Regions from separate parts of the Pseudomonas sp. Pse1 genome, predicted to be linked through region 3. Evidence: predicted binding sites of a transcription regulator. Region 3 holds the regulator's gene; each other region holds the start of a gene.
What was found. The regulator sigma-54, encoded in region 3, starts transcription at its own class of promoters, with help from an activator protein. The targets are predictions, from matches to a motif close to ANTGGCATNNANNTTGCTNT.
Positions count from the first base shown of each region.

Region 1: glnA (type I glutamate--ammonia ligase) is a predicted target of sigma-54. The motif match lies at 6,013-6,032, and genes of this name have one in related genera.
Region 2: glnK (P-II family nitrogen regulator) is a predicted target of sigma-54. The motif match lies at 4,509-4,528, and genes of this name have one in related genera.

Region 1 covers NZ_JALJRO010000017.1:68,731-78,675, reverse strand. The annotation lists gene NR126_RS21885 (glycogen/starch/alpha-glucan phosphorylase) at 1-1,577, opposite strand, end outside; gene NR126_RS21880 (YkgJ family cysteine cluster protein) at 1,830-2,270, shown strand; gene typA (translational GTPase TypA) at 2,381-4,204, opposite strand; gene thiI (tRNA uracil 4-sulfurtransferase ThiI) at 4,344-5,798, opposite strand; gene glnA (type I glutamate--ammonia ligase) at 6,131-7,537, shown strand; gene glnL (nitrogen regulation protein NR(II)) at 7,971-9,056, shown strand; gene ntrC (nitrogen regulation protein NR(I)) at 9,053-9,945, shown strand, end outside.
Region 2 covers NZ_JALJRO010000002.1:174,213-184,157, forward strand. The annotation lists gene NR126_RS03495 (CHC2 zinc finger domain-containing protein) at 1-1,032, shown strand, start outside; gene sutA (transcriptional regulator SutA) at 1,526-1,852, opposite strand; gene NR126_RS03505 (secondary thiamine-phosphate synthase enzyme YjbQ) at 1,954-2,379, opposite strand; gene NR126_RS03510 (ammonium transporter) at 2,595-3,932, opposite strand; gene glnK (P-II family nitrogen regulator) at 3,968-4,306, opposite strand; gene NR126_RS03520 (accessory factor UbiK family protein) at 4,724-4,984, shown strand; gene NR126_RS03525 (YifB family Mg chelatase-like AAA ATPase) at 5,102-6,595, shown strand; gene NR126_RS03530 (LysR substrate-binding domain-containing protein) at 6,589-7,512, opposite strand; gene NR126_RS03535 (NorM family multidrug efflux MATE transporter) at 7,663-9,060, shown strand; gene NR126_RS03540 (bifunctional diguanylate cyclase/phosphodiesterase) at 9,057-9,945, opposite strand, start outside.
Region 3 covers NZ_JALJRO010000004.1:37,793-47,737, forward strand. The annotation lists gene pmbA (metalloprotease PmbA) at 1-600, shown strand, start outside; gene NR126_RS07575 (hypothetical protein) at 759-1,154, shown strand; gene NR126_RS07580 (aspartate ammonia-lyase) at 1,147-2,523, shown strand; gene NR126_RS07585 (hypothetical protein) at 2,550-2,987, shown strand; gene NR126_RS07590 (superoxide dismutase) at 2,989-3,600, shown strand; gene NR126_RS07595 (ZIP family metal transporter) at 3,634-4,527, shown strand; gene NR126_RS07600 (HPr family phosphocarrier protein) at 4,546-4,818, opposite strand; gene rapZ (RNase adapter RapZ) at 4,834-5,691, opposite strand; gene ptsN (PTS IIA-like nitrogen regulatory protein PtsN) at 5,694-6,158, opposite strand; gene hpf (ribosome hibernation-promoting factor, HPF/YfiA family) at 6,171-6,479, opposite strand; gene NR126_RS07620 (RNA polymerase factor sigma-54) at 6,588-8,081, opposite strand; gene lptB (LPS export ABC transporter ATP-binding protein) at 8,263-8,988, opposite strand; gene lptA (lipopolysaccharide transport periplasmic protein LptA) at 8,989-9,537, opposite strand; gene lptC (LPS export ABC transporter periplasmic protein LptC) at 9,524-9,945, opposite strand, start outside.

The DNA.
Region 1 (9,945 bases), on a different contig from region 3:
TGCAGCCGTTGCTCGGCGAACTGCTTGCGAAACGCCGACTTCTCGGCGAACGCTTCCAGGCCGACCAACAGTTCCTCGGGGTTATCCAGCAATTCAGGGCCCAGGGCATCGACCATCATCGACGTCAGCTCGGGGTTGGCCTGGTACAACCAGCGCCGGAACGTAATGCCGTTGGTCTTGTTGTTGATCCGCTCCGGGTACAGCTTGTGCAGTTCCGAAAACACCGTGCTGCGCATCAGTTGCGTATGCAGGCCAGACACGCCGTTGACGCTGTGGGAGCCAAGGAATGCCAGATTGCCCATGCGCACGCGACGGCCGTTGTCTTCCTCGATCAGCGACACCGCGCGCAACACGTCGAAATCATGAATACCCTTGGCCCGCAGCGAATCGATGTGTTGAGCGTTGATGAGATAAATGATCTGCATGTGCCGCGGCAGCATCCGCTCCATCAATCCTACCGGCCAGGTCTCCAGCGCCTCGGGGAGCAAGGTGTGGTTGGTGTAGGACAGCGTATCGACGGTGACCTGCCAGGCCGCGTCCCATTCCACGTCGTGCACGTCGACCAGTTGCCGCATCAATTCGGCCACGGCAATCGAGGGGTGAGTGTCGTTGAGCTGGATCGCCGCATGATCGCCCAGGGTCAGCACCGAGGTATGCATGTTGCGATGGCGGCGCAGCAGGTCCTGCAGCGAAGCGGCAACGAAGAAATATTCCTGGCGCAGGCGCAATTCCTGCCCCGCCTCGGTGCTGTCGGCCGGATAAAGCACTCTGGAGATGCTTTCCGCACGTGCCACTTCCGCCACTGCACCCAGGTGGTCACCGGCGTTGAAACGCTCCAGATGCAAATCTTCGACCGCCCGCGCCCGCCACAGGCGCAGCGTGTTGACGCTGGCACCGCGCCAGCCGACTACCGGCGTGTCATAGGCCACCGCCCGCACGGTCTCTCCAGGCGTCCAGACCTGTTTGGTCTTGCCGCTGGCATCGGTGAGGGTCTCGACGCTGCCACCAAAGCCGATTGGATAAATCACCTCTGGCCGCTCGAACTCCCAGGGGTTACCGAAATCCAGCCAGTGCTCGGTCTGTTCCTGCTGCCAGCCGTCGACAATCGCTTGGCGGAACAGCCCGTGCTCGTAGCGAATGCCGTAGCCGTGACCGGCGATGCCCAGGGTCGACATGCTTTCCATGAAGCACGCAGCCAGGCGCCCCAAGCCGCCGTTGCCCAACGCCGCGTCGGGTTCCAGCAGGCGGATGCGCTCCAGATCGACACCCAATTCGGTCAGTGCCTCGCGGGCGACGTCGAGCAAACCGAGGTTGCTCAGGCTGTCGTAAAGCAGGCGGCCGATGAGGAACTCCAGCGAGAGGTAATACACCCGCTTCTGGCCCTTGCGGTAGATTTGCCGCGTATGGTCCATCCAGTGCTCGACCATGTGATCACGCGCCGCCAACGCGATGGCCTCGAACCAGTCGTGATCGAAGGCGTGATCAGGGTCTTTGCCGACGGCGTACGTCAGTTTGGTCAGGACGGCTTCGCGGAACGCAGCCACCTCGGCTTCGCGAACAAGTGGTTCTTGAGTCATCGATGAGACCTCGGGAGCATGGAATTGTCTGAGCCTAGACGGTCTGACAGACGGTAGAGGCATGGGTTCGGCAGTTTTTCCAATGGGTGCGAGTCAGTCGCGAATGTGAGGCTGTTGACGGTAAATGGATGCAGGGGTCGTGCCGGGGTTTGCGGGCATTCGGCCGGGATAAAAAAAATCTGGCGAAAGGTTGTTCAAAAATCCACCAGTCCCGGTATGATCGCGCGCCCTGATACACGCTGGATATTGCCCATGATGAAGCCCACCCTGATCGCTGCCGCGGAGATCGACCGTCTCGATACCTGGGCCAAGTACTCCGCCCCCATGTGTGGCGCCTGCATATCCAGCTGCTGCACGCTGCCGGTCGAAGTGAAGATCAAGGACCTGATCCGCATTGGCATTGTTGATGAGTTCGAAATGGGCGATCCCCCGAAAAACATCGCCAAGCGCCTGCAGAAGGAAGGGATAGTCGAGCGCTTCAACCAGCGCACCGAGATCTTCACCATCCAGCGCATGAGCAACAACGATTGCTACTACCTGGATCGTAAATCCCGTCTGTGCACTATTTATGAAAAGCGCCCCGACACCTGCCGCAACCACCCGAAAATCGGCCCGCGTCCAGGTTATTGCGCTTACAAGCCCAAGGAAGTGGAGCGCCAGAGCAATAGCCGGCGGACCCTGGACAAGTTCTGACCCAGAGATAGCAGCCCCAGCGGTGTGCCTGACATACCGCAAATACCCCAAAAAAAACGCCCCCAACCTTGCGGTCGGGGGCGTTTTTTGTGGCGGGTTAACTAAGTGACTTAGTTAGCCTTGGCCTTCTTGGCAGCGCGGGTACGCTCGCTCTCGTCAAGAATTTTCTTACGCAGGCGAATCGATTTTGGAGTCACTTCACACAACTCATCGTCCTGGATGAATTCCAGAGCCTGTTCCAGGGTGAAGCGAACAGGTGGAACCAGAGCGATGGTTTCGTCTTTACCCGAAGCACGCATGTTGTCGAGCTTCTTGCCCTTGGTAGGGTTGACGCCCAGGTCGTTGTCACGGCTGTTCAGGCCAACGATTTGACCGTTGTAGATTTCCTGACCGTGTTCAACGAACAGCTTGCCACGAGCCTGCAGGGTTTCCAGGGAGTAGGTCAGCGCCTTGCCGGTTTCAACCGAAACCAGAACGCCGTTCTGACGGCCGGACATGTCGCCCGACTTCATCACGTCGTAACGGTCGAAGATCGAGGTCAGGATGCCAGCACCGTTGGTCAGGGTCAGGAACTGGTTACGGAAACCGATCAGACCACGAGCAGGGATGTTGTATTCCAGACGCACACGGCCTTTGCCATCCGGCACCATGTTGGTCAGGTCGCCTTTACGCAGACCCATCTCTTCCATCACCTTGCCCTGGGATTCTTCCGGCAGGTCGATGGTGACGTTTTCGAACGGTTCGTGCTTCACGCCGTCTACCAGACGGATGATCACTTCCGGACGGCCTACAGCCATTTCGAAGCCTTCGCGACGCATGGTTTCGATCAGTACCGAGAGGTGCAGCTCACCACGGCCGGAAACCTTGAACTTGTCAGCCGAGTCGCCTTCTTCAACGCGCAGTGCAACGTTGTACAGCAGCTCTTTGTCCAGACGTTCCTTGATGTTACGGGAAGTCACGAACTTGCCTTCTTTACCGCAGAAAGGCGAGTCGTTTACCTGGAAGGTCATGGAAACGGTTGGCTCGTCAACGGTCAAAGGCTTCATCGCCTCGACGGTGTCCGGGTGGCACAGGGTGTCGGAGATGAACAGCGAGTCCATGCCGCTGATGCACACGATGTCGCCAGCTGCTGCTTCTTCAACGTCGATGCGGTGCAGACCGTGGTGACCCATCAGCTTCAGGATACGACCGTTGCGCTTCTTGCCGTCGGCGCCGATAGCCACTACCGGAGTGTTTGGCTTGACGGTACCACGGGCAATACGGCCAACACCGATAACACCCAGGAAGCTGTTGTAGTCCAGAGCGGAGATTTGCATCTGGAACGGACCGTCACGGTCAACGGACGGCGCTGGTACGTTGTCGACGATCGACTGGTACAGCGGGGTCATGTCTTCAGCCATCTCGGTGTGGTCCAGACCGGCAATACCGTTCAGGGCCGAGGCGTAGACAACTTTGAAGTCCAGCTGTTCTTCGGTGGCACCCAGGTTGTCGAACAGGTCGAAGATCTGGTCCAGAACCCAGTCCGGACGTGCGCCTGGACGGTCAACCTTGTTGATGCAGACGATCGGACGCAGGCCGGCTTCGAAAGCCTTTTTGGTCACGAAACGGGTTTGCGGCATAGGGCCGTCTTGAGCGTCAACCAGCAGCAGAACGGAGTCGACCATCGACATTACGCGCTCTACTTCGCCGCCGAAGTCGGCGTGGCCCGGGGTGTCCACGATGTTGATGTGGTAGCCGTTCCAGTTAATGGCGGTGTTTTTCGCCAGAATGGTAATACCGCGCTCTTTCTCCTGGTCGTTGGAGTCCATCACGCGCTCGTCGTTGAGCTCGTTGCGCTCCAGGGTGCCGGATTGGCGCAGGAGTTTGTCTACCAGGGTGGTTTTACCGTGGTCAACGTGAGCAATGATGGCGATGTTGCGTAGATTTTCGATCACTTGTGTATCTCGATCAGAGGATTCGGTGTGCTGACAAGTCTTGGCAGCGATTTACAGTAGAGTCAGGCCATGCCGTTACAGCTTGACGGCAGAGTCGGGGGGCCGGTGACGCAGGCCACAGGCAAACAGCCCCGGGCTCTTAGCTCGGTCGATAAACGCGCACATTGGCATGCCCCTCACTGAGCAAATGGTGGGCATGCAGGCGACTCATCACGCCTTTGTCGCAATACAGCAGGTACTGGCGAGTAGGGTCCAGTTCCTTGAAACGAGCGTTCAGTGCATAAAACGGCATCGTTTGTACCTCGACGCCAGCCAGCGCCAGCGGGTCATCCTCGGCCGCATCCGGGTGACGGATGTCGATGACGATCTGACCGGCCAGCGCTTCGCTGACTTCTTCAATCTGCAAGTCCTGGCCCAATTCGTCGATCACCCGATCGATTGGCACCAGCTTGGCGTTCTCGAGCGCTCGCTCAAGGACCGCCATGTCGAATTCTTTCTCTTCGTGCTCAACGCGATGGCGTTTGGCAGCGGTCTTCGGGTTCACCGAAATGACCCCGCAGTACTCCGGCATGTGCCGGGCGAAATCGGCGGTGCCAATCTCGATGGCGGTATCGATGATGTCCTGCTTGTGACTGGCGATCAGCGGGCGCAGCACCAGCTTGTCGGTCACGCAATCGATCACGTTCAGGTTCGGCAGCGTCTGGCTCGACACTTGGGAGATCGCCTCGCCAGTGACCAGCGCATCAATGTGCAGGCGGTCGGCGATTCGTTCGGAAGCGCGCAACATCATACGCTTCAATACTACGCCCATATGACTGTTATCGACTTTGCCGAGAATTTCGCCGAGCACTTCCTCGAACGGCACACTGACAAATAACACGCGTTGCGAGCTGCCGTACTTCTTCCAGATGAAATGCGCGACTTCCATCACGCCCAATTCGTGGGCACGACCACCCAGGTTGAAGAAGCAGAAATGCGCCATCAGGCCGCGGCGCATGATCTGGTAGGCCGCGACAGTGGAGTCGAAACCGCCGGACATCAACACCAGGGTCTGCTCCAGCGCGCCCAATGGATAGCCGCCGATGCCGTTGTGCTGGCTGTGAATGACGAACAACCGTTGGTCGCGAACTTCGATTCGGACTTCGATTTCCGGCTTTTTCAGGTCAATCCCGGCAGCGCCGCACTGACGGCGCAACTGGCTGCCGACATATTTCTCGACGTCGATCGAGCTGAACGGGTGCTTGCCGGCACGCTTGCAACGTACCGAAAAAATCTTCCCGGCCAGGGCATCGCCGTAGTGCTGCTTGCACTTGGCGACGATGTCGTCGAAGTCACCCAGCGGGTACTCGTCGATCTGCAGGAAGTGTGCGACGCCCGGCGTGCAGCTCAGGCGCTCGGTCATGTCCTTCAGGGCTTTGGGGTCAGTAACGTGGGTTTCCAGTTCGAGGTTGTCCCACACGCCGTTCACCACCACGGCCGGGTCCAGGTCACGGAGCACGGCACGGATGTTCTTGGCCAACTGACGGATGAAACGCATCCGTACCGGGCGGCTTTTGATGGTGATCTCGGGGAAGACTTTTACGATTAGTTTCATGAAAACAGCGCGCGCTGGGCCAGCCGAAAAAGGGGGGCGCGGATTATAGCGGAAATTGCTCAAGGTTTAACCAATTAATCTGCATCAGGTTTGCAATGCACCAAAACGGTTCATTTGCACCTTTGCGCGCTACATTAGAGGGCGCGTTTTTGCCGATTCAGGCCGTTTGCACCTTTATAAGGGTGATTTTGGGGCGAAAAACCCATGCTGGGGCACTGGCATGCAATTTGCTCTCTTGTGAGGCAGGTTGCCTTGGCAGAGTATTCGCGCCGGCATCACCCACATTACTTAGGGCATCCACTACTCAAGCCCGAAGCCACCCGGAGGACACTATGTCGAAGTCGGTTCAACTCATCAAAGATCATGACGTTAAATGGATTGATCTGCGCTTCACGGACACCAAAGGCACTCAGCACCACGTGACCATGCCGGCTCGCGATGCGCTGGAAGACGACTTCTTCGAAGTCGGCAAGATGTTCGACGGTTCCTCCATTGCTGGCTGGAAAGGCATCGAAGCCTCCGACATGATCCTGATGCCGGTTGATGACACTGCTGTCCTGGACCCGTTCACCGAAGAGCCGACCCTGATCCTGGTCTGCGACATCATCGAACCTTCGAGCATGCAAGGTTACGACCGCGACCCACGTGCGATCGCCAAGCGCGCCGAAGAGTACCTGAAGGCCACCGCCATCGGTGACACCGTATTCGCCGGTCCAGAGCCAGAGTTCTTCATCTTCGACCAGGTCAAGTTCAAGTCGGACATCTCCGGCTCGATGTTCAAAATCTACTCCGAACAAGGTTCGTGGATGTCCGACCAGGACGTGGAAGGCGGCAACAAAGGCCACCGTCCAGGCGTCAAAGGCGGCTACTTCCCAGTTCCGCCGTTCGACCACGACCACGAAATCCGTACCTCCATGTGCAACGCACTGGAAGAAATGGGCCTGACCGTTGAAGTTCACCACCACGAAGTGGCGACTGCTGGCCAGAACGAAATCGGCGTCAAATTCAACACCCTGGTGAAGAAAGCCGACGAGACCCAAACCCTGAAGTACGTGGTGCACAACGTTGCCGACGCCTACGGCCGCACCGCTACCTTCATGCCGAAGCCACTGTACGGTGATAACGGTTCGGGCATGCACGTTCACATGTCCATCTGGAAAGATGGCAAGAACACCTTTGCAGGCGAAGGTTATGCCGGCCTGTCCGACACCGCCCTGTACTTCATCGGCGGTATCATCAAGCACGGTAAGGCGCTGAACGGCTTCACCAACCCGGCGACCAACTCCTACAAGCGTCTGGTACCAGGCTTCGAAGCTCCGGTAATGCTGGCCTACTCGGCTCGCAACCGTTCCGCTTCGATCCGTATTCCTTACGTGTCGAGCCCGAAAGCCCGCCGTATCGAAGCACGCTTCCCGGATCCAGCTGCCAACCCATACCTGTGCTTCGCCGCACTGCTGATGGCTGGCCTGGACGGCATCCAGAACAAGATCCACCCTGGCGATGCAGCTGACAAAAACCTGTACGACCTGCCGCCTGAAGAGGCGAAAGAGATCCCACAAGTTTGCGGCAGCCTGAAAGAAGCCCTGGAAGAGCTGGACAAAGGTCGTGCGTTCCTGACCAAAGGCGGCGTGTTCTCCGATGACTTCATCGACGCCTACATCGCCCTGAAAAGCGAAGAAGAAATCAAAGTGCGCACCTTCGTGCACCCACTGGAATACGAGCTGTACTACAGCTGCTAATCCAGTAACGCCAGCACTCGCGGCGTGACTTGAAAGAGGCCTTCTTCGGAAGGCCTTTTTTTATGGAAAGTTCCGACGCAGCGAACCTGCCGCGCCTGCGGTATTCACAGCTGCATCTGGCAGCCAGAGCAAGACCCAATCAGTAAGCTTCTCCCCCCTTTCGCGAAACGTCCTGCAGTCGACGTCATCCAATCAATGGAAGCGCCGTTCAGCTTTGCGCACTATATTGGTGCGATAGGTTGCACTGGCTAACACCTTGAAACCCATTTTGGTTCATCAATGCTTTACGGAGGTAGCAAAACGCCACGTAAATGAACCTGAAACGCCCATTTCAGAGGGCTAACTGCTTCTTTTCGGAGCCTTGGTTTGGTTTTTGCATTTTCTTTGTAACAGCGCTTTTTTCTCGCGCGCGACTGCTCCAAAAGAGGTCCTAATGACCATCAGCGACGCACTGCACCGCTTGCTACTCGACAACCTGACGACCGCTACCATCCTGCTCAATGCCGATCTGCGCCTTGAGTACATGAACCCGGCGGCGGAAATGCTCCTGGCCATCAGCGGCCAGCGCAGTCATGGGCAGTTCATCAGCGAACTGTTCACCGAGTCGACCGAAGCCCTGAACTCGCTGCGCCAGGCAGTCGAGCAGGCGCACCCGTTCACCAAGCGCGAAGCCCTGCTTACCGCCCTGACCGGCCAGACCCTGACAGTCGATTACGCGGTCACGCCGATCCTCAGCAATGGCGCCACGCTGTTATTGCTTGAAGTCCACCCACGGGACCGGCTGCTGCGCATTACCAAGGAAGAGGCGCAACTGTCCAAGCAGGAAACCAGCAAAATGCTGGTGCGCGGCCTGGCCCACGAAATCAAGAATCCATTGGGCGGGATTCGGGGCGCCGCACAGCTGCTGGCGCGCGAACTGCCCGAAGAAAGTCTCAAGGACTACACCAACGTCATCATCGAGGAAGCCGATCGCCTGCGTAACCTGGTGGATCGCATGCTCGGCTCGAACAAGCTGCCATCGCTGGCCATGTGCAACATTCACGAAGTGCTGGAGCGCGTCTGCAGCCTCGTCGAGGCGGAAAGCCAAGGCTGCATCACGCTGGTGCGCGACTACGACCCGAGCATTCCAGACGTGTTGATCGACCGCGAGCAGATGATCCAGGCGGTGCTCAATATCGTGCGCAACGCGATGCAGGCCATCAGCAGCCAGAACGAACTGCGCCTGGGCCGCATCACCCTGCGCTCACGGGCCATGCGCCAATTCACCATCGGCCATGTGCGCCATCGCCTGGTGACCAAGATCGAGATTATCGACAACGGTCCGGGCATTCCCGCGGACCTGCAGGAAACCATCTTCTTTCCCATGGTCAGCGGCCGTCCGGACGGTACCGGGCTGGGCCTGGCCATTACCCAGAACATCATCAGCCAGCACCAGGGCCTGATCGAGTGTGACAGCCACCCAGGCCACACCACGTTCTCGATCTTTCTGCCACTGGAACAAGGAGCCACATCGACATGAGCCGTAGTGAAACCGTGTGGATCGTCGATGACGACCGTTCTATCCGTTGGGTCCTGGAAAAAGCCCTGCAACAGGAAGGCATGACCACCCAGAGCTTCGACAGCGCCGATGGCGTGATGAGTCGCCTGGCGCGCCAGCAACCGGACGTGATCATTTCCGACATCCGCATGCCCGGCGCCAGCGGCCTGGACCTGCTGGCGCGGATTCGCGAGCAGCACCCACGGTTGCCAGTGATCATCATGACCGCTCACTCCGATCTGGATAGCGCTGTCGCGTCCTACCAGGGTGGCGCCTTCGAATACCTGCCCAAGCCCTTCGACGTCGACGAAGCGGTATCGCTGGTCAAGCGCGCCAATCAGCACGCCCAGGAACAGCAAGGCCTGGAAGTGGCCCCGACCCTGACCCGCACCCCGGAAATCATCGGCGAAGCGCCGGCGATGCAGGAAGTGTTTCGCGCCATCGGGCGCTTGAGCCACTCCAACATCACCGTGCTGATCAATGGTGAATCCGGCACCGGCAAAGAGCTGGTCGCCCATGCCCTGCACCGCCACAGCCCGCGTGCGGCCTCGCCGTTCATCGCCCTGAACATGGCGGCGATTCCCAAGGACCTGATGGAGTCCGAGCTGTTCGGTCACGAGAAAGGCGCATTCACCGGCGCTGCCAACCTGCGGCGCGGGCGCTTTGAACAGGCGGACGGCGGCACCCTGTTCCTCGATGAGATCGGCGACATGCCGGCAGACACCCAGACCCGTTTGCTGCGGGTGCTGGCTGATGGCGAGTTCTACCGCGTTGGCGGCCATGTGCCAGTCAAAGTCGATGTACGAATCATCGCCGCGACCCACCAGAACCTGGAAACCCTGGTGCACGCCGGCAAATTCCGTGAAGACTT
Region 2 (9,945 bases), on a different contig from region 3:
GAAAAATCACCAGTAATGCAGTACTGCATGGAGCTCATTTGTTCGGAGCTTTTTTTGATGACCAGCCCCGCCAACATTCGGCCACTACAGTACGAAATTGCGGCACTCCTAGAACGCTTTCCCAATAAGCAAGCCGACAAGGCAAGCGAAATTGTTCTGGAGGACTTCAAGGCTCTAGGAGAACTACTCGATGTGGCCCAAATTGAGCGCCCTCGGCGCTCCGTGCTCCTGGTTCCGGCCGCTACGTCTCGGACCAATGACTACTGGCATGCTGGTCAAGCGAGCGTTCTAGCGTCTGGGACAGCAACAGTATTCTGCAATGCGGTTTTGGATAGGGCATTTGTAGGCGGGAGTTGCTTCATTGGCATCGATGCAGTGTCGCAAGCGACAAGACATGCGGGACAAGTAAGTGCTTTAACCCCCTACCACGGGTGGCATAAAGGTATCTATTTGGGGCGTGCATCCGACGCGCTTTCGACAGCAGACCAAGCATTAGTTGTTGTGGATCTAGACCCTATTCACGTCGTCAGCGGAAAACCGCGCCCACAATTGTTGGCCGAACCAATGTCGATGGTGGCTTACCTACCCGTTGTGGAAGTACTGGATCGAGAAAAAAACCGCCTCGAATTAACACGCTTGTTGAGCGGGAAAGTAAATTCACGTTTTCGCGATCGACTTAATGAGCTCATGAAGCATGTGAGCCATCGAACCAAGCAAAGTCCGAAGGGTTTTTACTCTACTCTCGAAAAACTGCTTGAACAGAGAAATAGTCCGCTCCTAGAAAGAGAGGAGCTTGAGGATTTCACGAAATCCTTCTCTGACGATTACTCCGTTCGTGAGCGTCTCATTGCATGGCAAAACGACCGTCACCAGCAGCCAACTTCATTGTCATTCCCTTTGGGCCTAGAGCCTGCATGGCTTGATTATTTAGTCGCGGATTTAACGGTAGGTGGTGACTTGGCTACTGTGACCGTGCCGTCCTGGACCGCCGAAGACACTGGTCATCCTGGAGAAATGATGTCTGAACAATAAGGCAGCACTCGTTTTGCACTTCCATGCAAACGAGCCGCTAGCTCATTAACAATAACAGCTCATAGACTTCCACCTGTGCTCAAAGCATAGGAGGAAGCCTATTTAGGCTGGGTATTCCAAGCACAGGTGTAACTGAATCGTATCGGACAGCTAAAATCGACCGCTCTGCGGTACAAAACGGTACAGCGCCCAGCTTTTACCCATCTAAAGCAATACTTTCAGCTAACTGCACCTGCGCTGAACCACAACGATTTCACAGGGCTTGTAGCGTTTCTAGGCAACTCATAATCCATTAATCCACGGTTGAAGACCATGTGGGCCCACCATATGAAATGGACAACTTAGGTCAAAAAGTAGCTTCACGCGGGCAATAACTGTGGGGGTGAGTGTGGGGCTAGAGGCCTAACTTATCTTAGATCCACGTATTTAGCGGCCTCCAGAATGAAAAAGCCCGCAGCGACGGCGGGCTTTTTCAGCAAGCAAGGAGCAGTCCTTAGATAGGACGGCTGCCGTACTTGTTATCAGGCTTCTTTGGCGGATCCGCCACCACGTTGGCCTCGACTTCCTGAACCTTGCCACCTTTGGCCAGGAACTCTTCCATCGCGCGGGCCAGAGCATCACGCTCTTTGTTCTTGGCTTCGACACTCGGCAGCTCGTCTACCGACACCGCGGCCTTGGCCTTGCCCTTGGCGGTCGGGGCCGGCGTGTCATCACCGCCATCGTCGTCGGCAACGTCTTCGGCTGCCGCTTCAAGGCCTTCTTCGGTCTCGTCTTCGTCGCCTACTTCGAGGTCGTCGTTTTCCAGATCATCGTCGCTCATGTTCTACCTCATGACTTGCGAAAAGCAGATTAGTTATAGCCCAGCCTGGTCGCCTGTCGACGACTGCCAGAAAAAATTCAACATCCACCGGTAACCAGTGGTTATGCCCCTTCACCGTGCAGGGTGACGAGGACTTTGCGAGCACCGCCATGATCGCGGTGCTTGCCCAGATAAACACCTTGCCAGCTGCCTAACGCCAATCGGCCCGCCGTGATGGGCAAACTCAACTGACAGCCTAGCAAACTGGCCTTGAAGTGCGCCGGGAGGTCGTCCAGGCCTTCGTCGTTATGTTCATAGCCGGCTGCGCCTTGTGGGATCAGCCGATTGAAGAACCGTTCGAAGTCGCGACGGACCGCCAGATCGGCGTTCTCGTTGATGGTCAACGACGCCGAGGTATGCTGCAGCCACAAATGCACCAGACCGACCCGGAATGCCTTGAGTTCAGGCAAGCCGGCGAGTAACTCGTCCGTTACCAGATGAAAGCCCCGAGGCCTGGCCCGCAGGGTTATCAGAGTCTGTTGCCACATACAGTTCTCCGCACGTTCGGGGCGCATTCTAGCGCGCTCTGGAAAAAAACAAAGACCCTAATATTCCTTCGTTGCTGTAAGCCATCGCCCCTACAAAAACCTGCAGTAGAAACCCCGGTAAAGGTCCAGGAAAAATCCTTTCAGCCAGCTCTGCAGTGAAATATTCCGGACAAAAAAATGCCCGGCAAGCCGGGCAAGTTTTTTCTGGCGCCAGCTTACAAGTTGTAGCCGCGCTCGTTGTGTTGAGCCAGGTCCAGGCCGACTGCCTCTTCCTCCTCGGTGACACGCAGACCCATGACGGCATCCAGCACCTTGAGGATGATGTAGGTAACGATACCGGTGTAGATCACCGTGAAACCTACGCCTTTGCACTGAATCCAGACTTGTGCGGCGATGTCAGTCACAGTGCCGAAACCGCCCAGGGCCGGTGCTGCGAAGACACCGGTCAGGATCGCGCCGAGGATGCCGCCGATACCGTGCACGCCGAAGGCGTCGAGGGAATCGTCGTAACCCATTTTGCGTTTCAGGGTGGTGGCGCAGAAGAAGCACACCACGCCCGCCGACAGACCGATCACCAGAGCGCCCATTGGGCCCACGGTGCCTGCCGCTGGAGTGATCGCTACCAGGCCGGCTACCACGCCCGAGGCAATACCCAGTGCGCTTGGCTTACCATGGGTCAACCACTCGGCCAGCATCCAGCCCAGGGCTGCAGCAGCGGTTGCGATCTGGGTGACCAGCATCGCCATGCCCGCAGTGCCGTTGGCCGCAGCGGCGGAACCGGCGTTGAAACCAAACCAGCCGACCCACAACATCGCCGCGCCCATCAGGGTGTAACCCAGGTTATGCGGAGCCATCGGCGTGGTCGGGAAGCCTTTACGCTTGCCCAGCACCAGGCAGCAAACCAGGCCAGCGATACCGGCGTTGATGTGCACTACAGTGCCGCCAGCGAAGTCCAGCACGCCCCAGTCCCACATCAGGCCGCCGTTGCCGGACCAGACCATGTGCGCAATAGGTGCGTAGACCAGGGTGAACCAGATACCCATGAAGACCAGCATCGCGGAGAATTTCATGCGCTCGGCGAAAGCACCGACGATCAGCGCCGGAGTGATGATCGCGAAGGTCATCTGGAAGGTGATGAATACCGCCTCGGGGAACAGCGCCGCCGGGCCAGTCAGACTCGCTGGTGTGACACCGGCGAGAAACGCCTTGCCCATGCCGCCAAAGAACGAGTTGAAGTTGACGACGCCCTGCTCCATACCCGTGGTATCGAACGCGATACTGTAGCCATAAATGACCCACAGAACACTGATCAACCCGGTAATGGCGAAGCACTGCATCATCACGGAAAGAACGTTTTTCGAGCGCACCATACCGGCGTAGAACAAAGCCAGGCCGGGAATGGTCATGAACAGCACGAGGGCTGTCGAGGTCAACATCCATGCAGTGTCGCCGGAGTTGAGGACTGGGGCCGCCACTTCGTCTGCCGCCATGGCCAGGCTGGGCATTACGATGGACAACAGGGCTCCTAGCCCTGCGAATTTACGCAGAGTCATATTGTTTTCTCCTGGGGCGTTGGGTTTGTGGCGGCTTAGATTGCGTCGGTATCGGTTTCGCCGGTACGGATGCGAATCGCCTGTTCCAGATTGACCACGAAGATCTTGCCGTCACCAATCTTGCCGGTGTTGGCCGCCTTGGTTATCGCCTCGATAACCCGATCAAGATCCTTGTCGTCAATGGCGACATCGATCTTCACCTTGGGCAGGAAATCGACCACGTATTCCGCGCCGCGATACAGCTCGGTGTGACCCTTCTGCCGACCGAAGCCTTTGACCTCAGTGACGGTAATGCCCTGCACGCCGATCTCTGACAACGACTCGCGTACGTCATCCAATTTGAACGGCTTGATGATGGCAGTGACTAGCTTCATGAAAACTCTCTCCCGAATAGGTGGACTTGCCCCAGGAAAACAAACCCGACTCAAGTCTAAGCGCAGTGCCTGGCTTTGTAACGCATCGTCGGCCGTACCCGCCCGACTGACACCAGTTAACCGCTGCCGGCGAAACTCCCCGTTTCGCCTGCCGCACTGCGTTCGTCACAGCGACTGCATCAGTGCAGGGGTCACAGTGGTCTTAGCAGAAAGCTTGCCATGTCCTGAAAAGCGCGTGATTTCAATCTCTTAACCGTCAAAGCCCGCGAATACGCAGGATTCGGACTGGCGTTACGCACAATAACGGTGCGCCGACGGACGGCAGAATGCGCGAAAAGCGTGCGCAGGCAGCCGCATCAATGAGCCACGAAGCTGCGTGTTACACTGCCCGCCATCCGTTTTAAGGACCTCTCTCCCATGCTTGCACCCAAAGACCTGCTCGACGCCCTCAGCGGCCATGCCTCCCGCCTGTTCAGCGGCGATACGCCGTTGCCGAAAAGCGAAATCGAAAGCCAGTTCAAAGCCCTGCTGCAAAGCGGCTTCAGCAAGCTGGACCTGGTAAGCCGGGAAGAGTTCGACAGCCAGATGGTCGTGCTGGCGCGCACCCGGGCGCGGCTGGAGAGTCTTGAAGCGAAAGTGGCGGAGCTCGAAGCCAGACTCAATCCGAACGCCGAGTAATACCTCTACCTGCAATATTCTGCGAAGGTTTCGCGCCCGCCACCGGGCGCTAAAACACCATTGCCCATCTACCCTTGAACAACCGCAGGAAGCGGCTCTCTCGTTCAAGGAATGATCATGTCCCTATCCATCGTCCACAGCCGCGCCCAGGTCGGTGTCGAGGCGCCTGCCGTTACTGTTGAAGTGCATCTGGCCAATGGCTTGCCGTCGCTGACGATGGTCGGCTTGCCCGAAGCGGCGGTGAAGGAAAGCAAGGACCGGGTGCGCAGTGCGATCATCAATTCCGGACTGCAATTTCCCGCACGGCGCATCACCCTGAATCTCGCACCCGCCGACCTGCCCAAGGACGGCGGCCGGTTCGATCTGGCGATTGCCCTGGGGATCCTCTCTGCCAGTGTGCAAGTCCCGACCCTGACCCTGGATGACGTCGAGTGCCTGGGTGAGCTGGCGTTGTCCGGCGAGGTCCGGGCGGTTCGCGGTGTGCTCCCGGCGGCACTCGCGGCGCGTCAGGCCGGACGCAGCCTGGTGGTGCCCTGGGCCAATGCCGAGGAAGCATGCCTGGCTTCCGGACTGAAGGTGATCGCGGTGCATCACCTGCTCGAGGCGGTGGCGCATTTCAACGGGCACACGCCCATCGAACCTTATGCCTCCGATGGCTTGCTGCATGCCAGCAAACCCTATCCCGACCTCAGCGAAGTACAAGGCCAGGCCGGCGCCAAGCGGGCCCTGCTGGTTGCGGCGGCAGGTGCACATAACCTGTTGTTCTGTGGACCGCCAGGCACCGGGAAGACCTTGCTGGCCAGTCGTCTGCCGGGGCTGCTGCCACCCCTGACCGAAGGCGAGGCACTGGAGGTCGCGGCAATCCAGTCAGTTGCCAGCTGCATGCCCTTGAGCCATTGGCCGCAGCGGCCTTTTCGACAACCGCACCACTCGGCTTCCGGACCGGCGCTGGTGGGCGGCAGCTCTAAGCCCCAGCCCGGGGAAATTACCTTGGCCCATCACGGTGTACTGTTTCTGGACGAGCTTCCGGAGTTCGATCGCAAGGTTCTGGAGGTCCTGCGCGAGCCCATGGAATCCGGGTACATTGTGATTTCTCGAGCCCGCGACCGCGTACGATTTCCGGCACGCTTCCAATTGGTCGCAGCGATGAATCCCTGTCCCTGCGGTTATCTCGGCGAGCCCAGCGGCCGCTGTTCCTGCACGCCCGATATGGTCCAGCGCTACCGCAACAAACTCTCCGGCCCTTTGCTCGACCGCATCGATTTGCACCTGACCGTCGCCCGCGAGGCGACCGCGCTAAACCCTGCCGTAGCGCCCGGTGACAGCAGCGCGAGCGCCGCCGAGCGGGTCGCCCAGGCCCGTGAAATCCAACAGCAGCGCCAAGGCTGCGCCAATGCCTTTCTCGATCTGCCGGGCCTGAAAAGCCACTGCAAGTTATCCACAACTGACGAAAGCTGGCTGGAAAACGCCTGCGAGCGGTTGACCTTGTCGCTGAGGGCTGCGCACCGGCTGCTCAAGGTGTCGCGGACTCTGGCGGACCTTGAGCAAGCCGACACCATCAGCCGCGAGCACCTGGCCGAAGCGCTGCAATACCGACCAGCGAATCAGTGATCGAGACGCTCGACGTTCGGCAGCTCCATCGCGGCTACCTCGGCCTGCAGAAAATCACTGAGTCGACGCAGGCGCTCTCCGCCCGGACGAGTCTTTGGCCATACCAGGTAGTAATTCAAGCCACTCGCCACGGTGGTCGGCCAGGGCAGGCTGAGACGCCCTTGCGCCACATCCTCGGCCACCATCAACAGATCGCCCATCGACACGCCATACCCCCGTGCCGCAGCAATCATCCCCAACTCCAGGGTATCGAACACCTGCCCACCCCTTAGCGATACCTGTTCGGACAGCCCCATGCGCTCCAGCCAACTGCGCCAGTCACGGCGATCGGGCGTGGGGTGGAGCAGTTCAGCGTCGATCAGGCGCTCGACATCCCAGGGCTGATCGTTGAGCAGATTCGGCGCACCCACCGGAATCAACAATTCGGGAAACAACAAGCTGGCCTCCCAGTCAGGGGGGAAATGCCCATTACTGAGCAAGACTGCGCAATCGAACGGTTCGTGATTGAAGTCCACCGAATCGACGTCCATCCAGGCGCTGGTCAACTGCACCTCATTGCCAGGCTGCAGGTGGCGAAACCGACTCAGACGCGCCAGCAGCCAGCGCATGGTCAGGGTCGAAGGGGCTTTCATGCGCAGGATGTCGTCTTCGGCGCGCAAGGTGTTACAGGCGCGTTCCAGCGCGCCAAACCCTTCGCGCACGCCAGGCAGCAATAGCCGAGCGGATTCAGTCAATTGCAAATGACGTCCACTGCGCAGAAACAATCGGCAGGCAAAATGCTCTTCCAGCGTACGAATGTGCCGGCTCACCGCGCTTTGAGTAATGGACAACTCCTCGGCCGCACGGGTGAACGAGCTGTGACGCGCCGCAGCCTCGAAGGCGCGCAGGGCATAAAGCGGAGGAAGACGACGAGACATCAGGAAAATTCCTATAGCGCAGACGGCGAGCCCGATAAACAGCATGAGTTTTAATCATGCGAGCAATCGTTTTTATCCTTTTGTGCAATTGCCTGCAAGCGCCGAAAATCATCGGCTCCCACCCCTTCATGGAAGACGAGCGTGATGATCATGCAGCATCCAGCACGTACCGAACTGCGAGCCATCATGCGGCTGGCGGGGCCGTTGATTGCCTCGCAGTTGGCGCACATGCTGATGGTCCTCACAGACACCCTGATGATGGCCAAAATCAGCCCCGAAGCGCTGGCAGGGGGTGGTCTGGGCGCAGCGAGTTACTCGTTCGTGTCGATTTTCTGTATCGGCGTGATTGCCGCTGTCGGCACCCTGGTATCAATCCGTCACGGTGCGGGTGACATCATCGGTGCCGCACGGCTGACCCAGGCCGGGATCTGGCTGGCGTGCCTGATGGCCGTGGTGGCAGGCCTGCTGCTGTGGAACCTCAAGCCGGTGTTGTTGCTGTTCGGGCAAACCGAAAGCAACGTCACCATGGCCGGCCAGTTCCTGACGATCCTGCCATTCGCCCTGCCCGGTTACCTGACGTTCATGGCATTGCGCGGCTTCACCAGCGCCATTGGCCGGGCAGCTCCGGTGATGGTGATCAGCGTGATCGGCACCGTGGCCAACTTTGTACTGAACTACGCGCTGATAACCGGGATGTTCGGCCTGCCGAAAATGGGCTTGGTGGGCATCGGCCTGGTCACCGCTATCGTTGCCAGCTGCATGGCGTTGGGCCTGGCTTGGCACATTCATCGGCATCCGGCGTACGCGGCCTATCCGTTGCGCAAGGGCCTGTCACGGCTCAATGGCCAGTACCTGCGCGAGCTGTGGCGCCTGGGCCTGCCTATTGGCGGCACTTATGCGGTGGAGGTCGGCCTGTTCGCCTTCGCAGCCTTGTGCATGGGCACCATGGGCAGTACCCAGCTCGGCGCCCATCAGATCGCCCTGCAAATTGTTTCGGTGGCATTCATGGTGCCCGCAGGCATGTCTTATGCGATCACCATGCGCATCGGCCAGCACTATGGCGCAGGGCAATTGCTCGACGCGCGCCTGGCCGGGCGGGTCGGCATTGGCTTTGGCGCGTTGCTGATGCTGGGTTTCGCCATGGTGTTCTGGCTGCTGCCGAATCAACTGGTGGGCTTGTTCCTCGATCACGACGACCCGGCGTTTGCCCAAGTGATCGCCCTGGCAGTGAGCCTTCTTGCGGTGGCCGCATGGTTCGAGCTGTTCGATGGCGTACAAACCATCGCCATGGGCTGCATCCGCGGGCTGAAGGACGCCAAGACCACCTTTCTCGTGGGTCTGGGTTGCTACTGGCTGATTGGTGCACCGGCGGCCTGGTGGATGGCGTTTCATCTCGCCTGGGGGCCTACCGGCGTCTGGTGGGGGCTGGCGCTGGGCCTGGCCTGCGCGGCTGTCAGCCTGACCCTGGCATTCGAGTGGAAGATGCAACGGATGATCCGCCAGGAGCCGTCAGTCCAGGCCGGTTTCAGGATGACTCAGGCGGACTAGACCCGTTCGACCAGCGCCTGCTGGCTGCTGCCGAACGTCAAATACTCCACCAGTTCCGCGAGTGGCAACGGTTTGCTGATCAGGTAACCCTGTACCTGATCGCAACCGAACCCGCGCAGCAAGGCGAGCTGCTCCGGGGTTTCCACACCTTCGGCGACCACCTGCAGATGAAGGTTATGCGCCAGGTTGATCATCGCATGCACCAACTTGCGGTTTTCTTCACGCAACTCCATGCCGCCGACAAAACTCTTGTCGATCTTCAACAGGGCGATCGGCAGGCTGTTGAGGTGCACGAACGAAGAAAATCCGGTGCCGAAGTCGTCGAGGGAAAAACGCACCCCCAGCCGCCCCAGGGCATCCATGGTCTGCTGCACCAGGTCACTGCGGCGCATCACAGCGGTTTCAGTGAGTTCGAACTCCAGCCATTGCGCATCGACTCCACGCTCGGCAATCAGCCGGCTCAAGGTCGACAACAGTTGGCTGTCCTGGAACTGGCGGAACGACAGGTTCACCGCCATGTGCAACGGCGGCAGGCCACGTTCGCGCAGCGCCTGCATGTCGCGCAATGCCCGGGAGATCACCCAGTAACCCAGCGGCACGATCAGCCCGCTCTGCTCGGCCAGCGGCACGAACTCACTGGGTGGTAGCAGGCCGCGCTCGGCATGCCGCCAACGCACCAGGGCCTCCAGGCCGACAATTTGTCCGTCGTGCAGGTCCAGGCGCGGCTGGTAGTGCAGTTCCAGTTCATCCCGACGCAAGGCGCGGCGCAACTCGCTTTCCAAATCGGCCATGCTGCGGGCGTTGCGATTGATCCGCTCGTTGAAAATATGAAAGGTGCAACCCTGGGTGCTCTTCGCCTGCTGCATGGCTATGTGCGCATGCCAC
Region 3 (9,945 bases):
TTGGCAGGCGGTTTGTTCGGCAGCTTCCTCGGGGCGATTTCCGGCGGCAACCTGTACCGCAAGTCATCCTTCCTTGAAGGCGCGCTGGGCCAGAAGCTGTTTCCCGAGTGGCTGACCATCGACGAGCGCCCGCACCTGATGCGTGCCATGGGTAGCTCGGCGTTCGACGGTGATGGCCTGGCGACCTATGCCAAGCCATTCGTCGAAAATGGCGAACTGGTGTCTTACGTGCTGGGCACCTATTCCGGACGCAAGCTGGGCATGCCGAGCACCGCCAATGCTGGCGGCGTGCATAACTTGTTCGTCACCCATGGCGACGAGGACCAGGCTGCGCTGCTCAAGCGCATGGGGCGTGGTTTGCTGGTGACCGAACTAATGGGCCATGGCCTGAATATGGTGACCGGCGATTACTCGCGCGGCGCGGCGGGCTTTTGGGTTGAAAACGGCGAAATTCAGTTCGCCGTGCAAGAAGTGACCATTGCCGGCAACATGCGCGACATGTTCAAACAGATCGTCGCGGTAGGTAACGACCTTGAGTTGCGCAGCAACATCCGCACCGGCTCAGTACTGATCGAGCGCATGACTGTCGCTGGCAGCTAAGCCTTCTAACTGTTGGAAAAAAGCGCGTCATCTCTTGGGTGACGCGCTTTTTTTACGTCTTGAAAACGGCTCTTCATCAATCAGCCTGATTTCGAGCTCTTGTTTTGGTTCTCATTATCATCTAATAATAAATCTCATTATCGAATGAGCCCTGGGTCATGAGTTCTGCCTTGCACGAGCAGCCCTACCTTGAAAGCTGGCGTTGGATGAGTCGCCAGATCCGTTGCGCGCTGGATCCTGACGAGCCGCGCCTGATCGAACATTATCTGGCCGAAGGCCGTTACCTCTCTTGCTGCACCGCTACCTCGCCGTGGACGGTCGCAGAAACCACCTTCCGTTTGCTGCTCGACACCGCTGCCGATGTCGCCTTGCCCTGGCATTGGCGCAGCCACTGCCTGGATCAGGCCTGGCGCCCGCTGCGCGACCTGGAGCGCCTGGCGTTGTGCAAGTGCCGGCTCAAGCGCTGGCAACGCTACACCTGGCAACTGGCGACCTGCGAGTTGCAGCCCTCGATCCCTCTTATTGAACTGGTGCAAGGATTTCCCGATGAGTAATACCCGTATCGAACGTGACAGCATGGGTGAGCTGCAAGTCCCGGTGGACGCCCTGTACGGCGCCCAGACCCAACGTGCAGTGGATAATTTTCCCATCAGCGGCCAGCGCATGCCGGCACAGTTCATTCGTGCACTGATCCTGGCCAAGGCGGCAGCGGCCAGGGCCAACGTCGAGCTCCAGCAGTTGAGCGAAGCCCAGGGCAAGGCGATTGTCGATGCGGCCCAGGGCTTGCTGGAAGGCGAGTTCATGGCCCATTTCCCGGTGGATATCTTCCAGACCGGGTCCGGCACCAGTTCCAACATGAACGCCAACGAAGTGCTGGCAACCCTGGCCAGTCGTTTGCTGGGCGAGACGGTCAACCCGAACGATCACGTCAACTGCGGGCAAAGCAGCAACGACATCATCCCGACCACCATTCACGTCAGCGCCGCGCTGGCGCTGCATGAGCAATTGCTGCCGGCGCTCAAGCACCTGATCCAGGTCATCGAGCACAAGGCCGAGCAGGTTCACCCTTTCGTCAAGACCGGGAGAACACACTTGATGGACGCCATGCCGGTGCGCATGAGCCAGGTGTTGAACGGCTGGGCGCAGCAGCTAAAGGCCAATCTCGGGCATCTGGAGAATTTGTTGCCGGCCCTGCAATCCCTGGCGCAAGGCGGCACGGCGGTTGGTACCGGGATCAATGCGCATCCTCAGTTCGCGGCACGTTTCAGCCAGCAGTTGAGCGCCTTGACCCATGTTCCGTTTACCCCAGGCCAAGACCTGTTCGCCCTGATCGGCTCCCAGGACACCGCCGTTGCGCTTTCCGGCCAGCTCAAGGCCATTGCGGTGTCGCTGATGAAAATCGCCAACGACCTGCGCTGGATGAACTCGGGGCCATTGGCCGGCCTGGGTGAAATCGAGCTGGAAGGTTTGCAGCCCGGGTCCTCGATCATGCCGGGCAAGGTCAATCCGGTGATTCCGGAGGCGACAGCGATGGTCGCTGCGCAAGTGATCGGCAATGACAGCGTGATCACTGTGGCGGGCCAGTCGGGCAACTTCGAGCTCAACGTGATGCTGCCTATCATCGCTCACAATCTGTTGAGCAGCATCGAGTTGCTGGCCAATTCCAGCCGGCTACTGGCGGACAAGGCCATCGCCAGCTTCAAGGTCAACGAGGCCAAACTGAAGGAAGCACTGTCGCGCAATCCGATTCTGGTGACTGCGCTCAACCCGATCATTGGTTACCAGAAGGCCGCCGAAATCGCCAAGACCGCTTACAAGCAGGGGCGGGCGGTAATTGATGTGGCCCTCGAACACACTGATTTGTCCCGCAGCCAACTGGAAGAGCTGCTAAATCCGGAAAAACTCACTGCCGGCGGCGTGTAATCCCCTCAGCGCATTGGAGGCTCACCATGGAGCATTGGAAACGCACGATCGAAAGGGCCAACCGCTGCTTTATGCTGGGCGAGCTGGTCGATGCCCGCGAGGCTTACTTGCAGGCCCTGGCGCTGGCTCAGGTGCTATTCGAGCGCTGGTCGGACGCCGACGAGGCGGTGGCCGCCTGCGTGATTTCCCATCACAACCTCGCCGACCTGCATTTGCGCCTGAACCAACCCGAGGAGAGCGCCGAGTACCTGTGCGCCATCCACCAACTGTTGCTGCAGACCATGCAGGACCCGCGCCTGGCTCCGGCCCTGCGCGAGGCGGCCTTGCATCAGAGCAGCAAGACTTACGTCGAACTGCTGAATTTCATCAGCGAACACGGCGAATACCCACGTACCCATCGCTTGCTGCACATCGGTACCGCGGCACAGCCGCATGATGCGCGCACCCAATACGGAGTTCATTGAAATGGCTTTTACCCTGCCTGCATTGCCTTACGCCTACGATGCCCTGGAGCCGCATATCGATGCGCAAACCATGGAAATCCACTACACCAAGCACCACCAGACCTACATCAACAACCTCAATGCCGCGGTCGAAGGCACCGAGTATGCCGAATGGCCAGTGGAGCGCTTGGTGGCCAATGTCCAGCAGTTACCGGAAAAACTGCGCGCGGCGGTAATCAATCAGGGCGGCGGACATGCCAACCATTCGTTGTTCTGGGCCGTCATGGTGCCCAATGGTGGCGGTGCGCCGAGCGGCGACCTGGGCCGGGCCATCGATGAGCAACTGGGCGGCTTCGACAGTTTCAAGGAGGCGTTTACCAAGGCCGCACTGACGCGCTTCGGCAGCGGCTGGGCCTGGCTCAGCGTGACCCCGCAAAAGAGCCTGGTGGTGGAAAGCAGCGGTAACCAGGACAGTCCGCTGATGAATGGCAACACGCCGATCCTCGGTCTCGATGTCTGGGAGCACGCCTATTACTTGCGCTACCAGAACCGCCGTCCTGAATACATCAACGCGTTCTACAACGTGATCCATTGGCCCGAGGTCGCTCAGCGTTATCAGGCGGCACTGGCTTGAGTCTTCACTGTCATAAAGCAATCAAGGCGTTCTATGGGCACTGAGACACTGGCGATCAACAGCGGGCGAATGTTTCGATATGCACTGGGTTCGCTCCTGCTGTTGGCGGGAACCACCTTGCTGGTAGCGCACGGCCTGGCGTGGTTGAACCTTGAGCCGAGGTTGATGCGTGCGCTGCAGGGCGGGGCCATCTGTGCCTTGGGCACGGCCCTGGGTGCGGTGCCGGTGCTGGTGATTCGACGGATGCCCTTGGCGCTCAGCGATACCTTGTTGGGGTTTGGTGCCGGGGTGATGCTGGCCGCCACTGCCTTTTCGCTGATCGTGCCCGGGATTGCCGCCGCCGAGAGCCTGGGGCTAACGCCGTGGGCGGCCAGCGGGCTGATTTGCTTCGGCATCATGCTCGGGGCGATCGGCTTGTTCCTGGTGGATCGCCAGGTGTCCGGTGCATCGCCTGAGATGTTGGTGGGCACCCCGGAACGACCGGTGATCCCGCCGCGCATTTGGCTGTTTGTGTTCGCCATCATTGCTCACAACATTCCCGAAGGCATGGCAGTGGGCGTTTCGGCAGGCGGCGGCATGCCGGACGCCGACAGCCTGGCCATGGGCATTGCCTTACAGGACGTGCCGGAAGGGCTGGTGATCGCTTTAGTGTTGGCCGGGGCAGGGATGTCGCGGTTCAAGGCGTTTTTGATCGGCGCGGCATCAGGCTTGGTCGAGCCGGTTTTCGCCTTGTTATGTGCCTGGCTGGTGAGCTTGGCCGAGGTGATTCTGCCGTTGGGGCTGGCCCTGGCTGCCGGGGCGATGTTGCTGGTGGTGACTCACGAGGTGATTCCCGAATCGCGCCGCAATGGTCACGAGAAGCTGGCCAGCCTCGGATTGCTGATCGGGTTTTGCCTGATGATGGTGATGGATATTGCGTTGGGCTAATGAGAAGGAAGGCGAGTTTTACTCGCCTTCGTCGAAGTAGTTGTTGATCAGTTCGGCCAGCGCGTCCAGCGCCTCTTGCTCTTGCTCACCTTCAGTGAACAAGTGAATCTTCGTACCTTTGCCGGCCGCGAGCATCATCATCGCCATGATGCTTTTTCCGTCGACCATCGACTCAGGCGTGCGCCCGGCTCGAATCTGGCAGGGGAATCGACCCGCTACACCTACGAATTTCGCTGAAGCACGGGCATGCAGGCCCAATTTGTTGATGATTTCAATTTCCAGAGCAGGCATCGCGGTGTGAATCCTTTAGCTAAGGTCGCGGTGGCGAACCTGGACGTTCTTCAGGGTTTTTTGCAGGATCTGCCCCAGGCGTTCGGTCAGGTACACGGAGCGGTGATGTCCGCCGGTGCAGCCGATCGCAATGGTGACGTAGGCCCGGTTACTGGCAGCAAATCGCGGCAGCCATTTGAGCAGGTAGCTGGAGATGTCTACAAACATTTCCTCGACATCCGGCTGCGCGGCCAGATAGTCGGCAACCGGTTGGTCCAGGCCTGACTGTGCCCGCAGATCCGGAATCCAGTAGGGGTTCGGCAGGCAGCGCACGTCGAACACCAGGTCGGCATCGACCGGCATGCCGCGCTTGAAGCCGAACGACTCCACCAGAAACGCCGTACCGGGCTCCGGCTGATTGAGCAGGCGCAGCTTGATGGTATCGCGCAACTGGTACAGGTTGAGATTGGTGGTGTTGAGCTTGAGGTCGGCGAGGTCGGCAATAGGCCCCAGCAGGGTGGTCTCATCTTCGATGGCTTCGGCCAGCGAGCGATTGGAGCTGCTTAACGGGTGCCGCCGACGTGTCTCGGAGAAGCGCTTGAGCAGGGTTTCTTCGTCGGCGTCGAGGTACAGCACATCACACTGGATGTGGCGGCTACGTACTTCATCCAGCAATTCCGGGAAACGGGTCAAATGACTGGGCAGGTTGCGCGCGTCGATGGAGACCGCGACCAGTGGCTGGCTCAGTTCATTGTGAATCAGTGCGCGTTCGGCCAACTCCGGCAACAGGCCTGCCGGAAGGTTGTCGATGCAGTAATAGCCGTTGTCTTCGAGGACATTGAGGGCCGTACTTTTGCCGGAGCCGGAGCGTCCGCTGACAATAATCAGGCGCATCATCAGTGACCGTTCTGCTCGTCCAGGACAACCTGGTACAAGTCTTGATTGCTGCTGGCGTTGCGCAGGCGATCACGCACTTCCTTACGGTCCAGCATGCTGGCGATCTGACGTAGCAGTTCAAGGTGCGCATCGGTAGCCGCTTGGGGGACCAGCAGGACGAACAGCAAGTCGACCGGAGCGCCATCGATGGCGTCGAAATCAATTGGGGCGTCGAGGTGCATCAGGGCGCTGATAGGGGATGTGCAACCCTTGAGGCGGCAGTGTGGAATGGCGATGCCGTTGCCAAAACCAGTCGAGCCGAGTTTTTCACGGGCAATCAACGCCTCGAAGACATCTTGCATCTCCAGATCCGGGACTTCCCGGGCGATCAGGTTGGCAATTTGTTCGAGGGCTTTCTTTTTACTGCCGCCCGGCACGTTCACGAGGGAACGGCCGGGGGTCAGGATGCTTTCAAGTCGGATCATGGGATGGGGGTGTTAACGACCGGTTGCGCCCTGGAGGAGGCTCTGGGTCTTTTCCTTATGCTTTTTGAGTTGACGGTCCAGCTTGTCGGTCAGCAGGTCAATGGCGGCATACATGTCGTCATGCTCGGCATTGGCAACCACTTCTCCGCCGGGGATATGCAGCGTGGCTTCGATTTTCTGCTTCAGCTTCTCGACATTCATCGTGACCTGCACGTTGGTGATCTTGTCGAAGTGCCTTTCCAGTCGGTCGAGTTTTTCGCCGATGTAGGTGCGCAGAGGTTCGGTAACTTCCAGTTGGTGTCCACTGATGTTGACTTGCATACAGCTTCTCCTTCGTTGCCAGTGCATAAGGCGGCAGGCTGTGATGCCTGCCACTGGGTGTATCCGGAACAATTCCGAACACACCCTGGAACGCGGTGGCGTGGCCCGTTACATCAAACGCTTGCGTTCGCTCGAAGGCGCGATCCCCAAGGATTCGCGGTACTTGGCGACGGTACGACGGGCCACCTGAATGCCTTGTGCCTCCAGTAAACCAGCGATTTTGCTGTCACTCAACGGCTTTTTCTGATTTTCCGCGGCAACCAGTTTTTTGATGATCGCGCGGATCGCCGTAGACGAGCATTCGCCGCCTTCGGAGGTGCTGACATGACTTGAGAAAAAGTATTTCAGCTCATAAATACCGCGCGGGGTGTGCATGAATTTCTGCGTGGTAACCCGCGAAATGGTCGATTCATGCATACCTACCGCTTCGGCGATGTCGTGCAGGACCAGGGGCTTCATCGCTTCGTCGCCGTATTCGAGGAAGCCGCGCTGGTGCTCGACGATCTGGGTGGCGACTTTCATCAAGGTTTCGTTGCGGCTCTGCAGGCTCTTGATGAACCAGCGGGCCTCCTGCAACTGGTTGCGCATGAAGGTGTTGTCGGCACTGGTGTCGGCACGGCGGACAAACCCGGCGTACTGAGGGTTGACCCGCAGGCGTGGCACAGACTCCTGGTTCAGTTCCACCAGCCAGCGCTCGTTGTCCTTGCGCACGATCACGTCCGGCACCACGTATTCGGCTTCGCTGGACTCGATCTGCGAGCCCGGACGCGGGTTGAGGCTCTGTACCAGCTCAATGACCTGGCGCAGTTCGTCTTCCTTGAGCTTCATGCGGCGCATCAGTTGGCTGTAGTCGCGGCTGCCCAGCAGGTCGATATAGTCGGTGACCAGGCGCTTGGCTTCGGCGATCCACGGGGTCTTGGCGGGCAACTGACGCAATTGCAGAAGCAAGCACTCGCCCAGGTTGCGGGCGCCGATACCGGCCGGCTCGAATTGCTGAATGCGGTGCAGGACGGCTTCGATTTCGTCCAGTTCGATGTCCAGTTCCGGATCGAAGGCTTCGAGGATCTCCTCGAGGGTTTCGTCCAGGTACCCCTGGTTGTTGATGCAGTCGATCAGGGTCACGCCGATCAGGCGATCGGTGTCGGACATCGGGGCCAGGTTCAGTTGCCAGAGCAGATGGCTTTGCAGGCTCTCACCGGCCGAAGTGCGGGTGGTGAAATCCCACTCGTCGTCATCGTTGCTCGGCAGGCTGCTGGCACTGGTCTGGTAGACGTCTTCCCAGGCGGTGTCGACCGGGAGTTCGTTGGGAATGCGCTCGTTCCACTCACCTTCCTCAAGGTTATCCACCGTGGGGGCGGTTTCCTGGTAGGAAGGTTCCTGGACGTCGGTGTTGGGTTTCTGCTCGATATTGTCGGCCATCGGGTCGGCGTTATCGAAGTCGTCGCCTTCTTCCTGGCGTTCAAGCATTGGATTGGATTCCAAGGCCTCCTGGATTTCCTGTTGCAGGTCCAGGGTCGACAATTGGAGCAGACGGATGGCCTGTTGCAGCTGCGGTGTCATCGTCAGCTGCTGGCCCATTCTCAAGACTAGCGATGGTTTCATGGCTGGGGCTTAACACCTTATTCGCCGGCGCACGTGCGCCATCCACTACAGGGCGCCGGAGCGCCTAACTTAAGCAAATTATATGCCCGAAACTGAAGTGTTTGCCTAGAGCGTCATGACAATAAAAAGATAGATAGTTTTATTGACATTACGCCCCGGCGGCGTCCAGACGCCTCGTCGCTTACAGGCGGAACTCGTGGCCCAGGTAAACCTCCTTGACCAGTTCATTGGCCAGGATGGTCTCGGCATCACCTTCGGCAATCAGCTGGCCGTCGTTGACGATATAGGCAGTTTCGCAGATATCCAGGGTCTCGCGTACGTTGTGGTCGGTGATCAGTACACCGATACCCTTGGCCTTGAGGTGATGGATGATTTGCTTGATGTCGCCCACCGAAATCGGGTCGACGCCTGCGAAAGGTTCGTCGAGCAGGATGAATTTCGGTGCGGTGGCCAATGCGCGGGCAATCTCGACGCGACGGCGCTCGCCACCGGACAGGCTCATGCCGAGGTTGTCGCGAATGTGGTTGATGTGGAACTCCTGCAGCAGGCTTTCCAGCTCCTTGCGACGGCCTGCCTTGTCGAGTTCCTTGCGGGTTTCGAGGATGGCCATGATGTTGTCGGCAACCGACAGTTTACGGAAGATCGACGCTTCTTGCGGAAGATAGCCGATGCCTGCTCGTGCACGGCCGTGCATCGGCTGATGGCTGACATCGAGGTCGTCGATCAGCACGCGGCCCTGGTCGGCGCGCACCAGGCCGACGATCATGTAGAAGCAGGTGGTCTTGCCGGCGCCGTTGGGGCCGAGCAAGCCGACGATCTGGCCGCTGTCGATGGACAGGCTGACGTCACGCACGACCTGGCGGCTCTTGTAGCTCTTGGCCAGGTGCTGGGCTTTCAGAGTTGCCATTTACGGGGCCTTTTGCTCGTCGGTTTTCTTTTTCGGCTGGATGACCATGTCGATCCGTGGGCGTGCTTCAGTCACCTTGCTGCCGGTGGCGCGGCCGGCACTGGCGAGCTTTTTCTCGGTGTCATAGACAATTTTCTCGCCCTGGGTGACGTTGCCGTCCTTGTCGATGACCTTGGCGCGGTCGATCAATACGACACGGTTTTGCTGGGCGTGGTACTGGATGGTCACGCCGTAGCCCTGGACCGGTTTGGTATCGCCAGCGGTCTGCATCTGTTCGAAGTAGGCCAGGTTGCCCACTGAAGTGACCACGTCGATGTCACCGTTCGGGGCGCGGGTCATGGTCACGGTATTACCGGTCACCTTCATCGAGCCTTGAGTGATGATCACGTCGCCTTTGTAGGTGGCGATGCCATTGCGGTCATCCAGCTGCGCATCGTCAGCCTGAATGCGGATAGGTTGCTGGCTATCGGATGGCAGGGCCCAGGCGCTCACGCTTCCCAGTGCTGCGCCCAGACTGAGCAAAATAGGGAGGGTTTTAACGAGCGTCATACTGTCCTCTTACGTTCGATAGCAGGTGTATCCTGCTTTCTTTCAAATACGCTTTCATGCCGGTACCCGTCGATACGCCGCCAGCGCCGTCGATTTTAACGGGTTGCTGGGTCTGCGCATATTGCTGCTCCGGGAATACGGTCATGCGGGTGGTGGTGATGAGCATTGGGCGGTTCTTTTCGTCCGTGCGCGAAATGCGTACCGAGTCGATCAGTTCGACCTCGGTGCCGTCCGAATTGACCTCGCCGCGCTCGCTCTGCACGTGCCACGGAAACTCGGTGCCGCGATACATTTTCAGGTCGGGGTTGGTCAGTTGCGTCACTTCACTGGTCTTGACGTGCTCGAGCTTGTCCGACGTCATGTCGTACTGCAGCTTGCCGTCGGGCAGGAACTGCACGCTGTGGGCGT